DNA from 3 places in the Streptomyces sp. NPDC039424 genome. Region 3 is predicted to be linked to each of the others. Evidence: riboswitches for the same ligand, from Rfam matches in the RefSeq annotation. Region 3 holds a riboswitch; each other region holds the start of a gene.
The links. Region 3 has a riboswitch for cobalamin ahead of ACZ7L0_RS11015 (cobalamin biosynthesis protein). Riboswitches for the same ligand answer to the same signal wherever they lie in the genome.

Region 1: it holds a riboswitch for cobalamin, as region 3 does, so the genes downstream of both, ACZ7L0_RS04790 ((2Fe-2S) ferredoxin domain-containing protein) here and ACZ7L0_RS11015 (cobalamin biosynthesis protein) in region 3, are expected to answer to the same signal.
Region 2: it holds a riboswitch for cobalamin, as region 3 does, so the genes downstream of both, ACZ7L0_RS05200 (ribonucleoside-diphosphate reductase subunit alpha) here and ACZ7L0_RS11015 (cobalamin biosynthesis protein) in region 3, are expected to answer to the same signal.

What each region holds. Positions count from the first base shown of each region.
Region 1 covers NZ_JBVKAI010000002.1:2,753-9,065, reverse strand. Annotated here, with positions in the region: gene ACZ7L0_RS04815 (CbtA family protein) at 1-129, shown strand, start outside; gene ACZ7L0_RS04810 (hypothetical protein) at 241-603, shown strand; gene ACZ7L0_RS04805 (histidine phosphatase family protein) at 635-1,225, opposite strand; gene metE (5-methyltetrahydropteroyltriglutamate--homocysteine S-methyltransferase) at 1,331-3,649, opposite strand; cobalamin riboswitch at 3,771-4,026, opposite strand; partial or broken gene ACZ7L0_RS04795 (FAD-binding protein) at 4,171-4,347, shown strand; cobalamin riboswitch at 4,376-4,565, shown strand; gene ACZ7L0_RS04790 ((2Fe-2S) ferredoxin domain-containing protein) at 4,607-5,014, shown strand; gene ACZ7L0_RS04785 (helix-turn-helix domain-containing protein) at 5,041-6,027, opposite strand; gene ACZ7L0_RS04780 (saccharopine dehydrogenase family protein) at 6,137-6,313, shown strand, end outside.
Region 2 covers NZ_JBVKAI010000002.1:78,923-85,235, forward strand. Annotated here, with positions in the region: gene ACZ7L0_RS05175 (SDR family oxidoreductase) at 1-479, shown strand, start outside; gene nagB (glucosamine-6-phosphate deaminase) at 552-1,337, shown strand; gene ACZ7L0_RS05185 (GntR family transcriptional regulator) at 1,491-2,255, shown strand; gene ACZ7L0_RS05190 (DUF3311 domain-containing protein) at 2,414-2,680, shown strand; gene mctP (monocarboxylate uptake permease MctP) at 2,677-4,287, shown strand; cobalamin riboswitch at 4,572-4,707, shown strand; gene ACZ7L0_RS05200 (ribonucleoside-diphosphate reductase subunit alpha) at 4,829-6,313, shown strand, end outside.
Region 3 covers NZ_JBVKAI010000003.1:606,277-612,589, forward strand. Annotated here, with positions in the region: gene ACZ7L0_RS11010 (cobyric acid synthase) at 1-817, opposite strand, end outside; gene ACZ7L0_RS11015 (cobalamin biosynthesis protein) at 814-1,758, opposite strand; cobalamin riboswitch at 1,860-1,999, opposite strand; gene ACZ7L0_RS11020 (hypothetical protein) at 2,104-2,331, opposite strand; gene ACZ7L0_RS11025 (inorganic phosphate transporter) at 2,367-3,617, opposite strand; gene ACZ7L0_RS11030 (lysozyme) at 3,772-4,521, opposite strand; gene ACZ7L0_RS11035 (class II aldolase/adducin family protein) at 4,718-5,386, shown strand; gene ACZ7L0_RS11040 (alpha/beta hydrolase family protein) at 5,522-6,313, shown strand, end outside.

The DNA.
Region 1 (6,313 bases), on a different contig from region 3:
GCCCTCGCCATCCAGCTCACCCTGTGGACCGGCTTCGGGCTGGTCTTCGGTGAACTGGCACAGCGTCTGCTGGCTCCGCGTCCCGCAGCGGTCGCGGCGCCCGCGCAGGCGACTCCCGTACCGCACTGAGAAGAACCGCACCGCAGTTGCGCGTGAGCAGGCGCAGAGGGGCCGCCGGAACCATCCCGGGGGCCCTTTCGCGTCGACGGCGACAGTGAGGGACCTGGGCGGAGGACCCGAGTGGCCAGACGACCACAACCGCGGCACATCACGCTCGGCGGCCGGGAGGCGGTGGCGCTGACCGTGGCGGAGTACGAGCGACTGATCGCCAGCAGACGGCAGATCGGCGGCCAGAGCGCCCGCGTACGAGTGCTGGCGCAGCGGGTGCGGCGGGGTGAGGAACTGCTGTGCGAGCTGGAGAAGTTGGTGGGCGGTCCGGCGGAGGGCTGTCCCGGCCCGCACCCGACGGCGTCGGAGGGCACGCACCCGGACACGGAATGCCTGCGCTGCGCGGTGGCGGCGCTCCTCGTCCGCCACCGCGGTGGAGCCGCCGGACGGGATCCGGGACAGGAACGTTCCTCCACCTCACCGCGCCGGCCGTGACCGACCTGCCGGTGACCGGATGATCGCCCCGTCAGTCCCCGGCGTCCGCCTGCCCCTCGCCGAGCGCCCGCCCCAGCCGCAGGTTCCAGCGCCCGGCTCGCCCGCTGAGCTCGGTCGCCGTCAACGGCGGGACGTCGAGCCGCCAGAAGGTCGCCTCGGGCGCGTCGAGGACCTTGATCACCACGGCCCGTACGATCTCCGGCTCCACGACGGCGACGGTTCTGCCGTGCGTCTCCTGCGACGCGTCCAGCCAGCGGGCGACGCGTGCGCACAGGGCACGTACCGACTCGCCGCCGTGGGGTGCGGCGTCCGGCCGCGCCAGCCAGCGGGCGAGAGCGTCCGGTTCGGCCGCGCCGACCTCGCCGAGCGTCCGGCCCCGCCAGCGGCCGACGTCCAGGCCGGCCAACTCCGGAGCCCGTGCGGCGTCGAGACCGAGGGCCTCGGCGGTCTGCAGGCAGCGCGGGCTGGGGGAGACCAGCACCTGATCTGCGGCGCGCAGCGCGGAGGCGGCGGACCGGGCACGGGCCGCGCCCCTCGCGTCGAGCGGACTGCCGTCGTCGAACCGCGCCTCCCGCAGGGACCGGTTCGCCGCCGGTGAGATCAAGGTGACACGGCTGGTCATGCCTTCGCTCCTGTCCTTCGCGCACGGCCCGTACGGACGTGTCTGGGTACGGCATCACGGCCGAGAGGGCCGGGCGTGCGGCCCTCTCGGCCGGGCAAGGGGCTTCTAGGAGCCGGAGAGCTCCGCACGGACCGTTCGGGCCGCGGCGACGAGATTCTCCAGGGACGCGCGGGTCTCGGGCCAGCCGCGGGTCTTCAGCCCGCAGTCGGGGTTGACCCACAGCCGTTCGGCGGGGACGGCCTCCAGCCCCGTGCGCAGCAGGGCCGCTGCCTCCTGCGGGCTCGGCACGCGCGGGGAGTGGATGTCGTACACACCCGGTCCCGCCTCGCGCGGGTAGCGGTGGGCGGCGAGCTCGCGGGCGACCTGCATATGGGAGCGGGCGGCCTCCAGGCTGATGACGTCGGCGTCGAGCTCGTCGATGGCCTGGACGATGTCGCCGAACTCGGCGTAGCACATGTGGGTGTGGATCTGGGTGTCCGGCCGTACGCCGCCGGTGGTGAGCCGGAACGCCTCGGTGGCCCACGCCAGGTACACCGCGCGGTCGGCGGCGCGCAGCGGCAGCGTCTCGCGCAGCGCGGGCTCGTCCACCTGGATCACCGAGGTCCCGGCCGCCTCCAGGTCGTCGACCTCTTCGCGCAGAGCGAGGGCGACCTGCCGGGCGGTGGCGCCGAGGGGCTGGTCGTCGCGGACGAAGGACCAGGCGAGCATGGTGACCGGGCCGGTGAGCATGCCCTTGACCGGGCGGGAGGTGAGGGACTGGGCGTACGTCGTCCAGCGCACGGTCATCGGCGCGGGACGGGAGATGTCCCCGGCCAGGATCGGCGGGCGGACGTAGCGGGTGCCGTAGGACTGCACCCAGCCGTGCCGTGTGGCGAGGTAGCCCGTCAGCTGTTCGGCGAAGTACTGGACCATGTCGTTGCGTTCGGCCTCACCGTGCACGAGGACGTCCAGGCCGGTCTTCTCCTGGAAGGAGATCACCTCCTGGATCTCGGCCCTGACGCGGTCCTCGTAGCCGGCCGTGTCGGTCCGGCCCGCGCGGAGATCGGCGCGGGCGGTGCGCAGCTCGCCGGTCTGGGGGAAGGAGCCGATGGTGGTGGTCGGCAGCAGCGGCAGCCCGAGGTGGGCCCGCTGAGCCGCGGCCCGTGCGGAGTACGGCTGGGAGCGGCGGGCGTCGGCCTCCGTGACGGCGGCGGCGCGGGCCCGTACAGCGGGATCACGAGTGACCGACGAACTCGCCCGGGAGGCCAGGTCGGCGCGGTTGGCGGCGAGTTCGGCGCTGATCGTGTCGGTGCCCTGGGCGAGCCCCTTGGCGAGGGTGACGATCTCGGCCGTCTTCTGGCGGGCGAAGGCGAGCCAGCGCAGGATCTGCGGGTCGATGTCCCGCTCCGGGGCGGAGTCGAGCGGCACGTGGAGCAGGGAGCAGGAGGCCGACACGTCGACCCGGCCGGCCAGCCCGAGCAGGGTGCCGAGGGTGCTCAGGGACTTCTCCAGGTCGTTCACCCAGATGTTGCGGCCGTTGACCACACCCGCGATCAGGCGCTTGCCGGGCAGACCGCCGACCGCGGCGAGATCGTCGAGGTTGGCGGCGGCGGCCTCGGTGAAGTCCAGGGCGAGACCGTCGACCGGCGCCTTGGCCAGCACCGGCAGGGCCTCGCCGAGCCGGTCGAAGTACGAGGCGACCAGCAGCTTCGGCCGGTCGGTGAGGGCGCCGAGGCCGCGGAGGGCGCGTGCGACGGCGTTCAGCTCGGCCGGCGTACGGTCCAGGACCAGGGCGGGCTCGTCCAGCTGAACCCACTCGGCGCCCGCCGCGTGCAGGTCGGCGAGGACCTCGGCGTACACCGGCAGCAGCCGGTCGAGAAGGGTGAGCGGGACGAAGTCCGCGGGCACGCCCGGGGCGGGCTTGGCGAGCAGCAGGTAGGTGACCGGCCCGACCAGTACCGGTCGGGCGGTCAGGCCCAGGGCGAGCGCCTCCCTCAGCTCCGCGACCTGCTTGGTGGAGTCGGCCGTGAAGACGGTGTCCGGGCCCAGCTCGGGCACCAGGTAGTGGTAGTTGGTGTCGAACCACTTGGTCATCTCCAGCGGCGCCACGTCCTGGGTGCCGCGCGCCATGGCGAAGTATCCGTCCAGGGCGTCCGCGTCGACGGCGGCTCGATGGCGTGCGGGCACGGCTCCGACCATGACGGTGGTGTCCAGGACATGGTCGTAGTACGAGAAGTCGCCGGTGGGCACCTCGTGGATGCCTGCCCCGGCCAGCTGCCGCCAGTTCGCGCGGCGCAGTCCGGCGGCCGTGGCCTGGAGGGCGTCGGCGGTGACACGCCCCTTCCAGTAGCCCTCGATCGCCTTCTTCAGCTCTCGGTTCTGTCCCTGGCGGGGGTAGCCGTACACGGTGGCCCGTGCTGCCGCGGCTGCGGTCCTGGTGGTCACGGAGATCTCCTTCGCGAGATGAATCCCTGAGATCCCGGGGACGGGACGAGAGCGCGAAGGGGCGACCTGGTGTGTACGCCGACCCGCCCTCGAGGTCACCGGGATGTCCGCGCACGAGTCGTTCGCACACGGGCAGTTGGCAGGTCTTCGGACTCGCGGGCACGTCTTTGCCGTACGAGGTCGTACAGCTTGTACGAGGTCGTTCGTACGAGACACCTACTGGCCGTCGCTTCCCAGGCCCCGTTCGTGGGGCCCAGTGCGTATGACGGCGGTCGTTCCCGCTCACCGCTGCGGGGCAGTCCCGGATTCCCACCGGGTTCCCTCTTGCGACGCATCCCGCCTGGCGGACGGGGCGAACCAGCTGCACCGGCCAGCCTACGGGGCGTACCGCGGTCAGCGTCAACTCCCTTTTGGCGGCGCGGAGTTCATGTAAGCAGCACTCTGGCCGCGGGAGGTCCCCTGGGCTATCGCCGGTAACACCCCTGCCGCCGCAGGGGCAACTCGCGTATCTCCCGCACCGCCGTGTCCTGAACGCCTCGGGCGACCCGGTCCCCGGCCTGTACGCGGCCGGCGAGGTCGCGGGCTTCGGCGGAGGCGGCGTCCACGGCTACCGCTCGCTGGAGGGCACCTTCCTCGGCGGCTGCCTCTTCTCCGGCCGCCGGGCGGGCCGGGCCTCGGCGACCGCGACCGCCACCTGACCCTGCGGACGCCGGTGGTGACGTGGTGTCGGTCCGGATGCGATGATGCCCGGCGACAAGGCGACGGCGGAACGAGGAAGCCGGTGTGAATCCGGCGCGGTCCCGCCACTGTGATCGGCGAGCGGATCCCGCACAGGTCACCGCCCGGACACGGGCGGGAAGACCGGGACGAGCGACGACCCGAGAGCCAGGAGACTCACGCGGTCGCCTCCTCGACGACCACCGGGGCGGATCTCCCCGGAGAGGAGGGCGGTTCGGCATGTCCGCGAGGCCGACTGACGAGACGACCGCGGCGGAGGCACCGGCCGACCCGGTGCCGTGCCGGGTCGTCGTGTGCCGGGACTGCTGCTGCGGCACCCCCAAAGTGCCCGGCGTCGATCACGCGGCGCAAACCGCACGTCTCGCCGAGGTGGTGCCCGTACGCGTCTCCACCTGCCTCGACGTATGCGACCAGGCCAACGTGATCGTCGTCCAGCCCTCCCCGGCCGCCCGCGCCGCCGGCGCCCGCCCCGTCTGGCTCGGCCTGGTCAACGACCCCGAGGCGACGGAGGACATCGCCACCTGGATACGAGCGGGCGGCCCCGGCATCGCTCCCCAGCCCGCGATCCTCGACCTGTACACCTTCACCCCACCCCGGCGTCGCGCGGCGCCCCGGCCGAAGCCATAACCCCGCGTGGGCCTGCCCCTCATGTCTCAGGGCGTCGGCGCTGTCGCCGCCATGGCTCGGGCCGGGCCGGGCCGGGGCCGCGAGCGGAAGGTACGGCGGTAGGTGTCCGGCGGCACACCCACCGTCCGATTGAAGTGCCGGCGCAGCGTCGTGGCGGTGCCCATGCCGGTCGCCGCCGCGATGGTGTCGACGGTGTCGTCGGTGGTCTCCAGCAACTCCTGTGCGTGACGGATCCGTTGGGTGAGCAGCCACTGCAGCGGGGTGGTACCTGTCACCGCCCTGAAATGACGGCCCAGGTGGCGCGAGCTCATCCCCGCCTGGCGGGCCAGGTCCTCCACGGTGAGCGGATGGTCCAGCCGTTGGATCACCCAGGGGAAGAGTCCGGCGAGCGGGTAGTTGTCCGGGGCGGGGACCGGGGTGTTCACGAACTGGGCCTGGCCGCCGTCCCGGTGCGGCGGCACGACCAGGCGGCGGGCCAGCGTGTTGGCGATCGACGAGCCGTGGTCGACGCGGACGAGGTGCAGGCACAGATCCATGGCGGCGGCCTTGCCTGCGGAGGTGAGCACGCTGTCGTTGTCCACGTAGAGGACGTCCGGATCCACCGTCACCCGGGGATGACGCTCGGCCAGCTCCCGGGTGTGCGCCCAGTGCGTGGTCGCCCGCTTGCCGTCCAGCAGCCCGGCGGCCGCCAGCACGAAGGCACCCGTGCAGAGGGAGGCCACGCGTGCGCCCGCCTCGTGGGCCGCGCGCACCGCGTCGATCAGCTCGGCCGGCGGGTCCTGGCCGACGTCGGCCCAGCCCGGGACGATCACGGTGTCGGCGTGCGGGAGGCGGTCGAGTCCGTGATCGGGCTCCAACCGGAAACGGCCGACCCGCACGGCCGCCGGTCCGCAGACCGAGAGGCGGTACCAGGGGTCCGCCACCCCGGTCATATCGGCTCCGAACACCTCGCACGCCAGGGCCAGCTCGAACTGCAGCATGCCGTCGGTGACGGCCAGCGCGACAGTGGTCATGTCCGGAATTGTATGAGCCATGGCGTTCCGGACACTCCTGGTCAGGTGCCGATCCTCGCCAGGATGTCCGTGACAGACCGCAGCGCATCATTCGAGTACGGGGAGAACCATGCAATCGGGCCAGACAGTGGCGGTGTTCGGCGCATACGGGCACACCGGGCGGTTCGTGGTGACGGAACTGAGGGAACGTGGGTTCCTCCCGGTACTCTCCGGCCGAGACGCCGACAAGCTGAAGGCGCTGGCGTACGAAACCGGCCTGCACGCCCGCCCGGCATCCGTCGACGAC
Region 2 (6,313 bases), on a different contig from region 3:
CCGGGATAGGCGGCGCCCCGCCCATCGAGGAGATCGACGAGACGGCGTACGACGAGGTCTTCGCCGTGAACGTGAGAGCACCGTTCTTCCTCGTCCGGCACGGCCTGGAGCGGCTGCGCGACGGAGGGCGGGTCATCAACATCTCCTCTGGCCTCGCCCGGACGGCGGTGTTCCCCCACCAGATCGCCTACGCCATGACCAAGGGCGCCCTGGACGTCTTCTCACGGGACCTGTCCAAGGTGCTGGGACGCCGGGGCATCACGGTGAACTCGGTGGCCCCGGGCATCATCGACACGGACAACACCGCCGAGCTGCTGCACGCGACCGAGGGCGGCTGGACGCGGGCGGCGGAGATATCGGCGCTGGGCAGGGTGGGCGAGACGGCCGACGTCGCTGACGTGGTGGCCTTCCTCGCCTCCGACGCCGGGCGATGGGTCACGGGCAGCTGGGTGGACGCGACCGGCGGCTCACTGACGTAGGCGGGATGCTGGGGGTACCATTCTGTTCGATTGGTCTAAACCACACAGCCAGACAGATCGGCAGGCCCCAGCGTGGAAGTTGTCATCGTTCCGGACGCCGAGTCGGGTGGCGAGCTCATCGCCGAGGCCATCTCGCGACTGCTGCGGCGCAAGCCCGAGGCCCTGCTCGGCGTGGCCACCGGCTCCACTCCGCTGCCCATCTACCAGGCACTGGCGGCCAAGGTGCGCTCCGGTGCCGTGGACATCTCGCGGGCGCGGATCGCGCAGCTCGACGAATACGTGGGACTGCCCGCCGAGCACCCCGAGTCCTACCGGTCGGTGCTCCGGCGGGAGGTCCTGGAGCCGCTGGGGATAGGGCTGGAGGCGTTCATGGGGCCGGACGGCACCGCCGAGGACGTGCAGGGCGCGTGCGAGGCGTACGACCGGGCACTCGGCGAGGCCGGGGGCGTGGACCTGCAGCTGCTCGGGATCGGCACCGACGGGCACATAGGGTTCAACGAGCCCTGCTCCTCACTGGCCTCGCGCACGCGCATCAAGACGCTCACCGAGCAGACCCGCGTCGACAACGCCCGGTTCTTCGACGGTGACATCGAGCAGGTGCCGCACCACGTCATCACCCAGGGCATCGGGACCATCCTGGAGGCCCGCCACCTGGTGCTGCTCGCCACCGGCGAGGGCAAGGCGGACGCGGTCGCCGCGACGGTCGAGGGCCCGGTCGCCGCCGTCTGCCCGGCCTCGGCGCTGCAACTGCACCCGCACGCCACCGTGGTCGTCGACGAGGGCGCCGCGTCCAAGCTGAAGCTCGCGGACTACTTCCGGCACACCTACGCCAACAAGCCGGACTGGCAGGGCATCTGAGGTGATGGACTAGACCAGAGGTGGTCACAACGGTATACAGAGGAGATCACGGAGCGTGCGGGCGGGCGCCCGACGCGCTGAGCCGTGCCACGATGTGAGCCGCGGCCGACGGGACGTCGGTCGCTTCGGCACCCGGAGCCGGGAAGGCAGAGCATGAGCACCGACGTCAGCAGTGCGGAGAACGAGAACGGGGCCACCGTCCGTACCGCGCGCGTGCCCAAGTACTACCGCCTGAAGAAGCACCTGCTCGACATGACGGAGACGCAGTCGCCGGGTACCCCCGTCCCGCCCGAGCGCACGCTGGCCGCCGAGTTCGACACCTCGCGCACCACCGTGCGCCAGGCTCTGCAGGAGCTGGTCGTCGAGGGCCGGCTGGAGCGCATCCAGGGCAAGGGCACCTTCGTCGCCAAGCCGAAGGTCTCCCAGGCGCTGCAACTCACCAGTTACACCGAGGACATGCGGGCCCAGGGCCTGGAGCCGACCTCGCAGCTGCTGGACATCGGCTACATCACCGCCGACGACCGGCTCGCCGAGCTGCTCGACATCACCGCCGGCGGCCGGGTGCTGCGCATCGAGCGGCTGCGCATGGCCAACGGGGAGCCGATGGCGATCGAGACCACCCATCTGTCCGCGAAGCGCTTCCCGGCTCTCAGACGCAGCCTCGTGAAGTACACCTCGCTCTACACCGCGCTCGCCGAGGTCTACGACGTCCACCTCGCCGAGGCCGAGGAGACCATCGAGACCTCGCTGGCCACCCCGCGCGAGGCGGGTCTGCTCGGCACCGACGTGGGCCTGCCGATGCTGATGCTCTCCCGGCACTCCCTGGACCGGGAGGGCAAGCCGGTGGAGTGGGTGCGGTCGGTGTACCGGGGGGACCGGTACAAGTTCGTGGCGCGACTGAAGCGGCCGCAGGAGTAGGCGGGGTGCCGCCTACGCGGCGGAACCTCACAACTTCACAAGGTGCCCCCGAAATCGACATACCGATATCCGGACTGGGTCTTCCACTGCCCTGAGCCCGTCGCCTAGATTGCCTGCGCATTACACAGGTGATCAGCGAGGGGACGGAGCCGACAGAGATGTCCAACGCACCGGATACGACGAGACCGGCGGTGGTGACGCCTCTGCGCGCCGTCATCGCCCTCTGCCTGATCGCGCCCTTCGTGGCGATGCTGTGGGTCGGTTCCTACGCCAAGGCGGACCCCGCGTTCATCGGCATTCCGTTCTTCTACTGGTACCAGATGCTCTGGGTGCTGATCTCCACCGCGCTGACCATGATCGCCTACCAGCTGTGGCGGCGTGACCAGCGTGCCCGCGAGGCCGCGAAGGGGGGTGCGGCGGAATGAAGGACGGCGTGAACGGCGTCGCGCTCGGCGTCTTCATCTTCTTCTTCCTGGCCGTCACGGTCATGGGCTTCCTGGCCGCGCGCTGGCGCAGGGCCGACGACGAGCACAGCCTCGACGAATGGGGCCTGGGCGGGCGGTCGTTCGGGACCTGGATCACCTGGTTCCTGCTCGGCGGCGACCTGTACACGGCGTACACCTTCGTCGCCGTCCCGGCGGCGATCTACGCGGCGGGCGCGGCCGGCTTCTTCGCGGTGCCGTACACCATCCTCGTCTATCCGCTGATCTTCACGTTCCTGCCCCGCCTGTGGTCGGTCTCGCACAAGCACGGCTATGTGACGACCTCGGACTTCGTGCGGGGCCGCTTCGGCTCCAAGGGCCTGTCGCTGGCGGTGGCGGTGACCGGCATCCTGGCGACAATGCCGTACATCGCGCTGCAACTGGTCGGCATCCAGGCGGTGCTGGACGTGATGGGCGTCGGTGGCGGCGAGAACACCAACTGGTTCGTGAAGGACCTGCCGCTGCTGATCGCCTTCGGTGTGCTGGCGGCGTACACCTACTCGTCGGGCCTCAGGGCGCCCGCGCTGATCGCGTTCGTCAAGGACACGCTGATCTACATCGTCATCGCCGTGGCGATCATCTACATCCCGATCAAGCTGGGCGGGTTCGACGAGATCTTCGCCAAGGCGGGCGCGAAGTACACGGAAGCGGGCGCGGGCGGGCTGGTGCCGGCCCCGACGGGCCAGTGGACGTACGCCACGCTGGCGCTGGGCTCGGCGCTGGCGCTGTTCATGTACCCGCACTCGATCACCGCGACCCTGTCCTCGCGCAGCCGTGAGGTGATCCGCCGCAACACCACGATCCTGCCGCTGTACTCACTGATGCTGGGCCTGCTGGCGCTGCTCGGCTTCATGGCGATCGCGGCCGGGGTGAAGGTCACCAACGGCCAGCTGGCGATCCCGCAGCTGTTCGAGACCATGTTCCCGGACTGGTTCGCGGGCGTGGCCTTCGCGGCGATCGGCATCGGAGCGCTGGTGCCGGCGGCGATCATGTCGATCGCGGCGGCCAACCTCTTCACGCGCAACATCTACAAGGACTTCATCAAGCCGGACGCGACGCCGAAGGAGGAGACGCGGGTCTCCAAGATCGTGTCGCTGCTGGTGAAGGTGGGCGCGCTGATCTTCGTCCTGACCATGGACAAGACGGTCGCGATCAACTTCCAGCTGCTCGGCGGCATCTGGATCCTGCAGACCTTCCCGGCCCTGGTCGGCGGCCTGTTCACCCGCTGGTTCCACCGCTGGGCGCTGCTCGCGGGCTGGGCGGTCGGCATGGTGTACGGCACGCTCGCCGCGTACGGCATCTCCTCGCCGACGCAAAAGCACTTCGGCGGCAACGCCAAGGAGATCCCGGGCATCGGCGAGATCGGCTACATCGGTCTGACCGCGTTCGTGCTCAACGTGGCCGTCGCGGTGGTCCTCACCTTCGCCCTGAAGGCGCTCAAGGCCCCCGAGGGCGTCGACGAGACCAGCCCGGAGGACTACACGGCGGACGCGGGCGACCCGGGTGTCCAGGTGGAACTGCCGCCGGCCACGGCGGGCAGCGCGCACTGAGCCGTACGCGAGCGACGGGCCGCCGGGGAAATCCGGCGGCCCGTCGTCGTACCCGTCCCGCGCACTCGGCCGCACGGACATCGTGATCCGGCCACGCGGACCCCGACGCGCCCCGCACGCCGCCCACCGCATCTGCGAACGCCTCGGCCTCGTCCGCTCGCCCGGGCGGGACCGGAGCCCGCTCCGGCACCTGGACGACATCACTCTCCTCATCTACGAGTTGACGCTATGAAGCCGACGCAACACAACATCTGGGGGTGACACCGCAGCCCGGCACTAGATGTATGCTCATGCTCGCTGTCGCCGCAGGGGAATCCGGTGCGAATCCGGAACTGTCCCGCAACGGTGTACTCATGCCCGTATGCCCGCATACGGGTGTCGAGCGTCAGTCCGAGGACCTGCCGACAGCGCGCCCGGCCGTCCGGTCGGGTGCCCATGACGTCCGGGCCTCGTGGAGTGGGCCGGTGGACGCGACGCCGCGTGCGCTCGTGCTGCCCCCTGCCCTCCGCCAGGCCCCACGCCGAGCGAGGGAGTGCCTCACGTGACCATCGCGCCAGTCGACCCGGCTTCAGCCACCCAGGCGACCGAGGCGGCCCCGGTGGAGTCCGACGGTCCCGGTGCCGCGCTGTTGCGGACCCTGACCGAGCTGACCGCCGACCTGCCGGACGCCGACCCCGGCCGGGTCGCCGCCGCCGCACTGCGCGGCCGGTCCGCCCACGCGGACGAAGCGGAACTGCGCGAGCTGGCCACGGAGGCGGCGGCCGGCCTGATCTCCGAGGACCCCGCCTACTCTCGGCTGGCCGCCCGGCTGCTCACCCTCACCATCCGCGCCGAGGCCGCCTCCCAGGGCGTGACGTCCTTCGCCTCGTCCGTCGCCGTGGGCCACCGCGAGGGCCTGATCGCCGACCGGACCGCCGAGTTCGCGCGCCTGCACGCGGCCCGCCTCGACGCGCTGGTCGACGACGGCGCCGACGACCGCTTCGGCTACTTCGGTCTGCGCACCCTGCACAGCCGCTACCTCCTGCGGCACCCGATCACCCGCAAGGTCGTCGAGACGCCCCAGCACTTCATGCTGCGCGTCGCCGCCGGTCTCGCCGAGGACGACACCTCCCGCTCGGTGGACGAGGTCGCCGCGCTCTACAAGCTGATGAGCCGCCTGGACTACCTGCCCTCCTCCCCCACGCTCTTCAACTCCGGCACCCGGCACCCCCAGATGTCGTCCTGCTACCTCCTGGACTCCCCCAAGGACGAGCTGGACTCCATCTACGACCGCTACCACCAGGTCGCCCGGCTCTCGAAGCACGCCGGCGGCATCGGTCTGTCGTACAGCCGGATCCGTTCGCGCGGTTCCCTCATCCGCGGCACCAACGGGCACTCCAACGGCATCGTGCCGTTCCTGAAGACCCTCGACGCCTCGGTCGCCGCCGTGAACCAGGGCGGCCGGCGCAAGGGCGCCGCCGCGGTCTACCTGGAGACCTGGCACTCCGACATCGAGGAGTTCCTGGAGCTGCGCGACAACACCGGCGAGGACGCCCGCCGTACGCACAACCTCAACCTCGCGCACTGGATCCCCGACGAGTTCATGCGCCGCGTCAACGCCGACGAGCAGTGGTCACTGTTCTCCCCGGCGGACGTGCCGGAGCTGGTGGACCTGTGGGGCGAGGAGTTCGACGCCGCCTACCGCAAGGCCGAGGCGGCGGGCCTCGCCAAGAAGACCATCCCCGCCCGCGATCTGTACGGCCGGATGATGCGCACCCTCGCGCAGACCGGCAACGGCTGGATGACCTTCAAGGACGCCGCCAACCGCACCGCCAACCAGACGGCCGAGCCGGGCCACGTCGTCCACTCCTCCAACCTGTGCACGGAGATCCTGGAGGTCACCGACGACGGGGAGACGGCGGTCTGCAACCTGGGGTCGGTCAACCTCGGCGCGTTCGTCGACCCGGCCGCCCAGGACATCGACTGGGAGCGGCTGGACGCCACCGTCCGCACCGCCGTCACCTTCCTCGACCGGGTCGTCGACATC
Region 3 (6,313 bases):
TGGACATCAGCGGAATCGCGCAGACGGCGACCCGCAGGACGTCCTCGCCGACCGGCGGGGCGACGTTCGACTCGCGGACCGTCCCCCGCAGGGACACCCGCAGTCCGTCCTCCTCGTCGATGCCGAGCCCGTGCCGGAACGGCAGGACGCCGTACGTCCGCCGCCCGGTGAGCCCGTGCAGCATGTCGAGCCCCGGCTCCAGCAGCGAGACGTCCCCCCGGAACTTGTTGACGAGGAACCCGGCGACCAGTTCCTGGTCCTCCCGCGACAGCAGGGCGACGGTCCCGAAGAAGGAGGCGAAGACGCCCCCGCGGTCGATGTCGCCCACGACGAGCACGGGAAGCCGGGCGTTGCGCGCGATCCCCATGTTCACGATGTCGGTCCGCCGCAGATTGATCTCGGCGGGCGAACCGGCCCCCTCACAGATCACCGCGTCATACGTGCCCCGCAACTCGGCGAGACAGTCGAGCACGGTTCCCAGCAGCCGCTGCTGCCGCCCGCCGTGGTAGCCGCGCGCGCTCAGCTCGCCCACCGGCTTGCCCAGGAGCACCACCTGGCTGCTCTGCTCACCGCCGGGCTTGAGGAGGACGGGGTTCATCAGCGCGGTCGGCTCCACGCGGCACGCCTGCGCCTGCATGGCCTGCGCCCGCCCGATCTCCGCGCCCTCGCGCGTCACGAACGAGTTGAGCGACATGTTCTGCGCCTTGAAGGGCGCGACCTTGACTCCCTGCCGCACCAGCCAGCGGCAGATCCCGGCCGTCACGACGCTCTTGCCGGCGTCGGAGGTGGTGCCGGCGACGAGCAGCCCGCCGTTCATGACCTACGTCCCTTCGTGACGGTGCGCGCGGCGACGCAGACACCGAGCGCGAGCAGGCCGACACGCCGGGAGAGCCGTACGGCCCGCTCGATGTCGGGAGTGGCGACGGCGCGCCCCGCGCCGCCGTTGAGCACGGGCCGGTGCTCGACCCGCCCCGCGTACGACAGCGTCCCGCCCAGCCGCACTCCCAGTGCGCCCGCGAACGCGGCCTCCACGGGCCCGGCGTTGGGGCTCGGATGCTTGGCCGCGTCGGCCCGCCAGGCCCGTACGGCACCCCGGGGGTCGCCGCCGGCCACGGCGGCCAGCGCCGCGGTCAGCCGGGCTCCCGGCCAGCCCGCGAGGTCGTCGAGCCGGGCCGAGGCCCACCCGTAGCGCCGGTACCTGGGCGACTTGTGGCCGACCATGGCGTCGAGGGTGTTGGCGGCCCGGAACCCGAGCAGTCCGGGCACCCCGGCCACGGCCCCCCACACCAGGGCTCCCACCACCGCGTCGGAGGTGTTCTCGGCGACGGACTCGACGACGGCCCGGGCGATCCCGTCGGCGTCGAGCGCCTGCGGATCCCGTCCGCACAGGTGCGGCAGCCGCGCCCGGGCGGCCTCGACGTCCCCCGCCTCCAGCGCCCGCCCGATGCGCCGGGCCTCCCGCGCGAGGGAGGTCCCGCCCACGACGGCCCAGGTGGCGGCGGCGGTCAGGGCGACGGAGGCGGTACGGGAGGGACGTACGGCGGATGCGGCGAGCGCCCCCAGCGACACGGCGCCGCCCACGCAGACCGCGGTGTGCAGCGCGCCCCATCCCCGGTGGTCCCGCCACAGCACCCGCTCCACGGCGCCCGCGGCCCGCCCGAACACGGCGACCGGATGCCCGTGGCGGGGATCGCCGAGCAGGTGGTCGCCGAGGAGGCCGGTGGCGGCGCCGTACGCGAAGACGCGATCGGCACGCATCGGCTCAGCCGGCCGTGGGGTCGGGCAGCGATCCGGTGCGGTACCTCGAACGGCAGGCGAGCATGGCGATATGTCCTCACTCAGGGTGTCCGCGCCCTGGTTCGACGAGACCGGCGGTGAGAGTTCCTGGCTCCCGGGGCTTCCTACCCCGGTGACAGTGGCGGGACCGCGCCGGATTCGCACCGGCTTCCTCTCCTGCCGCCGTAGATGGCCCCGGCAGTCCACCACGGCCCCGGAAGGGCCGTCAACTCGCTGTTGACCTGCGACGGGACAGTGTGCTGAGGCCCACACCGAACGCCAAAAGGCTCCTCCCCGCAGAGCGGGGAGGAGCCTTGCGGGCCTCGGTCAGGCCTTGGCCATGATCAGGTAGATGCCGTACACCACCGCCGCGGCGCAGGCCGCGAAGCACAGGTACGCGCCGGTGACGGCGAGCGCGGCCGAGTCGCCTTGCGCGGCGGCGCGTTCGCGGCGGGACAGACCCGTGATGCCGAGGGTGAAGAGGGCCACCATGCCGACGGTGACCGCGAGGCTGACACCGAAGACGGAGCCGAGGGCCGCCCAGTCGATCTTCATATCGGAGCTGCTTTCTTGTTGACCGGGTCTCGGTGTCAGACGGCCGCGGCCGGCGGGGTCGCCGGGTCGGCGGTGGCGACGGGCGCCGCGGGGGACGGGATGGTGGCCGTCAGGTCCTCGGTCACGGTGCCCGTGGGGGGAGGGGTGACCACGGCGATCGCGGTGGTCACCACGCCGGGGGGTTCCTCGATCTCGTTGACGTTGCCCGCGTCGACGACCTCGCGGCGGGAGATCTTCCAGATCGCGGCGCTGGAGGCCACCAGGAAGACCGCCACCAGCGCGGTGCCCCAGTCACCGAGGTCCGTCACGCTCTCGGCGAGCGCGCCGACCAGGGCGGCGGCCGGAAGCGTGAGCCCCCAGGCGACGAACATGCGGGTCGCCGTGGACCAGCGGACCACGCCGCCCTTGCGGCCCAGACCGGCGCCCATCACGGAGCCGGAGACCGAGTGCGTGGTGGAGAGGGAGAAGCCCAGGTGGGAGGAGGCCAGGATGACCGTCGCGGCGCTGGTCTGGGCGGCGAAGCCCTGCTGCGGCTGGAGGTCGGTCAGGCCCTTGCCCATGGTGCGGATGATGCGCCAGCCGCCGAGGAAGGTGCCGGCCGCGATGGCCACGCCCGCGGAGAGGATGACCCAGGTGGGAGGGTTGGAGCCCGGGGCTATGGAGCCGCCGGCGATCAGGGCCAGGGTGATGATGCCCATGGTCTTCTGCGCGTCGTTCGTGCCGTGCGCGAGGGAGACCAGGCCGGCCGAGGCGATCTGGCCGGCGCGGTAGCCCTTGCGGGCGGCCTCGCCGTCGGCGTTCTTGCCGATCGCGTAGGAGAACCGGGTGGCGACCATCGCCGCCAGGCCCGCGACCACCGGGGCCGCGACGGCCGGGAGCAGCACCTTGGTGACGAGCGCGTCGCCGTGGACGGCGCCCGTGCCGGCCGAGGCGATGGTGGCGCCGATCAGGCCGCCCATGAGGGCGTGGGAGGAGCTGGAGGGCAGTCCCACCAGCCAGGTCAGCAGGTTCCAGAGGATCGCGCCGACCAGGGCGGCGAAGATGACCTCGGGACGGATGCCGGTCTCGTCGACGAGACCCTTGGAGATCGTGTTGGCGACCTCCACGGAGAGGAAGGCGCCTACAAGGTTCAGCGCGGCGGACATGGCCACCGCGACCTTGGGCTTGAGCGCACCGGTCGAGATGGTGGTGGCCATCGCGTTGGCGGTGTCGTGGAAACCGTTCGTGAAATCGAACGCGAGTGCGGTTACCACCACAATCGCGAGGATCAGCGAGAAGCTTTCCATTTACCCAGGCAATCGTTCGAGCGTCATTGGCTGGTTGAACGTAGGCAACCTGGGTGAACGGAAGGTGAACTGGGATGGGCATCATGGTGTCAGAAGGGGGGAATGGCCGTTCCGTTTCGGCTCGTCGCCGCGGAACGGCCCGGACGCCCCTTGGTCAGCTGCCCCGGGCGAACGACTTCAGCCTGGCGGGGGAGCCGTTGAAGAGATTTTGGTCACCCGGCAGGCCGCCGCTGTTGTCGTACTGCCAGAAGGTCCAGGACGACCATCCGGCGGGCAGCGTCCCCGGATCCCCCGAGTGGCGGGCGATCCACAGCGCGTGGTCGGCGGCGAAGGCGTGGCTGCCGCCGGTGCAGGTGTTCCACCAGTGGGTGGTGGTGTAGATCACCGGACGGCGGCCGGTCTCCCGCCTCACCTCGTCGCTGAAGGCCTGGATCCAGCCCACCATGCTCGGCCGGCTCAGTCCGTAGCACTCGCGCTTCTTGTCGTACGGGTTGTATTCGATGTCCAGCGCGGGCGGCAGGGTCCAGCCGTCCGCGCTCCAGGCGCCGCCGTGGCGCACGAAGTACGCGGCCTGCACGGCGCCCGGCGACTCGTTGGGCAGGGCGAAGTGGTACGCGCCGCGGACCAGGCCGGCGTCGCGCGAGCCTTCGTACTGCTGGGTGAAGTAGGGATTGCGGTAGTCGGTCGACTCGGTCGCCTTGATGTAGACGAACCTGGCGCCCTTCGCCTTCGCGACCTGCCAGTCGACGGTCTTCTGGTGGGACGAGACGTCATGTCCCCTCGGCAGGCTCGCCGCCGAGGCCTGGACCCCGGCGAGGGCCGTCGCTCCGACGGCGAGGACGGCCGCGGCCGCGACGAGCGGGCGGACACGGTGACGGGACGGTGATGTGTGATCACGGGCCATGGATCCCCCGGAATGGCAACGTGCACGACAAAACGTGCAGACGATAACGGAAGATCATTAGATGACAGATGATCTCCGGCCAATCACTGAAAGAGGGGGATTTATGGCGTTATGCGCTCTTTCGGAGGAATGGATTCCGGCCTAACCTGCCCCCACGTGACGCCGTGTCAGGGAACCCGCTGGCAGGATCACCGCCATGGCTGAAGAGAGCAGAGGCGTGCGCGAGCGGGAGTCGCGAGCCTGGGAGGCGCTGGTCGCGACGGCCCGCAGGACGGTGGCCGACCAACTCGTCGTCGGCACCTCGGGCAACGTGTCGGTGCGTGTCGGCGACACCGTGCTGGTCACACCGTCGGGCGTGCCCTACGACCGGCTGACGCCGCACGACGTCACCGGCGTCGACCTCACCGGACGGCAGGTGCTCGGCACGCTGGTCCCCACCAGCGAGCTGCCCATGCACCTCGCCGTGTACCGCACCACCGACGCCCACGCCGTCGTCCACACCCACGCCGTGCACGCCACGGCCGTGTCCACCCTCGTGGCCGAACTGCCGGCGGTCCACTACATGTCCGGCGCGCTCGGCGGTCCCGTCCGGGTCGCCCCCTACGCGACGTACGGCACCGAGGAGTTGGCCGAGAACATGCTCCGCGCCCTCGCCGACCGCTCCGGGTGCCTCCTCCAGAACCACGGCACGATCACCCACGGCGCCACCCTCGACCAGGCCTACGACCGCGCCGCCCAGCTGGAATGGATGTGCCGTCTGTGGCTGACGGCGTCCTCGGTGCCCGGCCTGACGCCGTCCCTGCTGACCCCGGAGCAACTGGCGGCGGCGGGGGAGAAGCTGAGCGGGTACGGACAGCGGAGGTGACGGCCGGCGGCGCGCACACCGTCCCGGCGCCGCCCCGGGGATTGAAAGGCGCCTCCCGCTGGAACCCGGGAGGACATGTCACCTCGATCTCTCCTCCCGCTGGCCGGTGAACGGCTCCGCCGGGACACTGGATCCGTGCGCACCGTCACAGCGGCGGCCTCGGCCGTCACCGCGGTCCTGGCGGCCGGCGTGGCCGGTGTGGCCGCCGGCCGGATCGCCAGCGACGCCACGCTCAAGGCGGCCCCCGGCCGGCCCCTGCCCACCGAGCCCCGGCTCACCGTGCACGCCGCGACCGCGGACCGGATCACCCTCACCCGCGACCTGGCATCGCTGCGCCCCGGCACCTACGGCCTGGCCGGTGAGAACGCGCACGCCGTGGTCGGCCCCGTCCTGGAGGCCGCCGCACCCACCCCCGACGCCGTCGTACGCCGCCTGGAACGCGTCACCCACGGCACGCTCGAACCCGGCGACCGGGTCTGGCTCACCCCCGGCCTGCATGTCGGCGAGCCGGGCACCGCCCTCGGCCTCGACCACACCGACGTCGAAGTCCCCGGCGAACTCGGCCACCTGCCCGCCTGGTTCGTGCCCGGCGCACGGGACACCTGGGTGATCACCGTGCACGGACTGGGCACCACGCGCGAGCACCCGATGAACGTCATGGCGTTCCTGCACGGCAGGCGCCTGCCCGTGCTCGACCTCGCCTACCGCGGCGACCCCGGCGCCCCCCGCCCGCCGGACGGCCTGCACCACCTAGGCGAGACCGAGTGGCGCGACCTGGACGCGGCCATCCGCCACGCCCTCCGCCACGGAGCCCGGCGCGTCGTCCTCCACGGCTGGTCCACCGGCGCCGCCATGGCCCTGCGCGCCGCCGCGCGCTCCGCCGTGCGCGACCGGATCGCCGGTCTCGTACTGGACTCACCGGTGCTC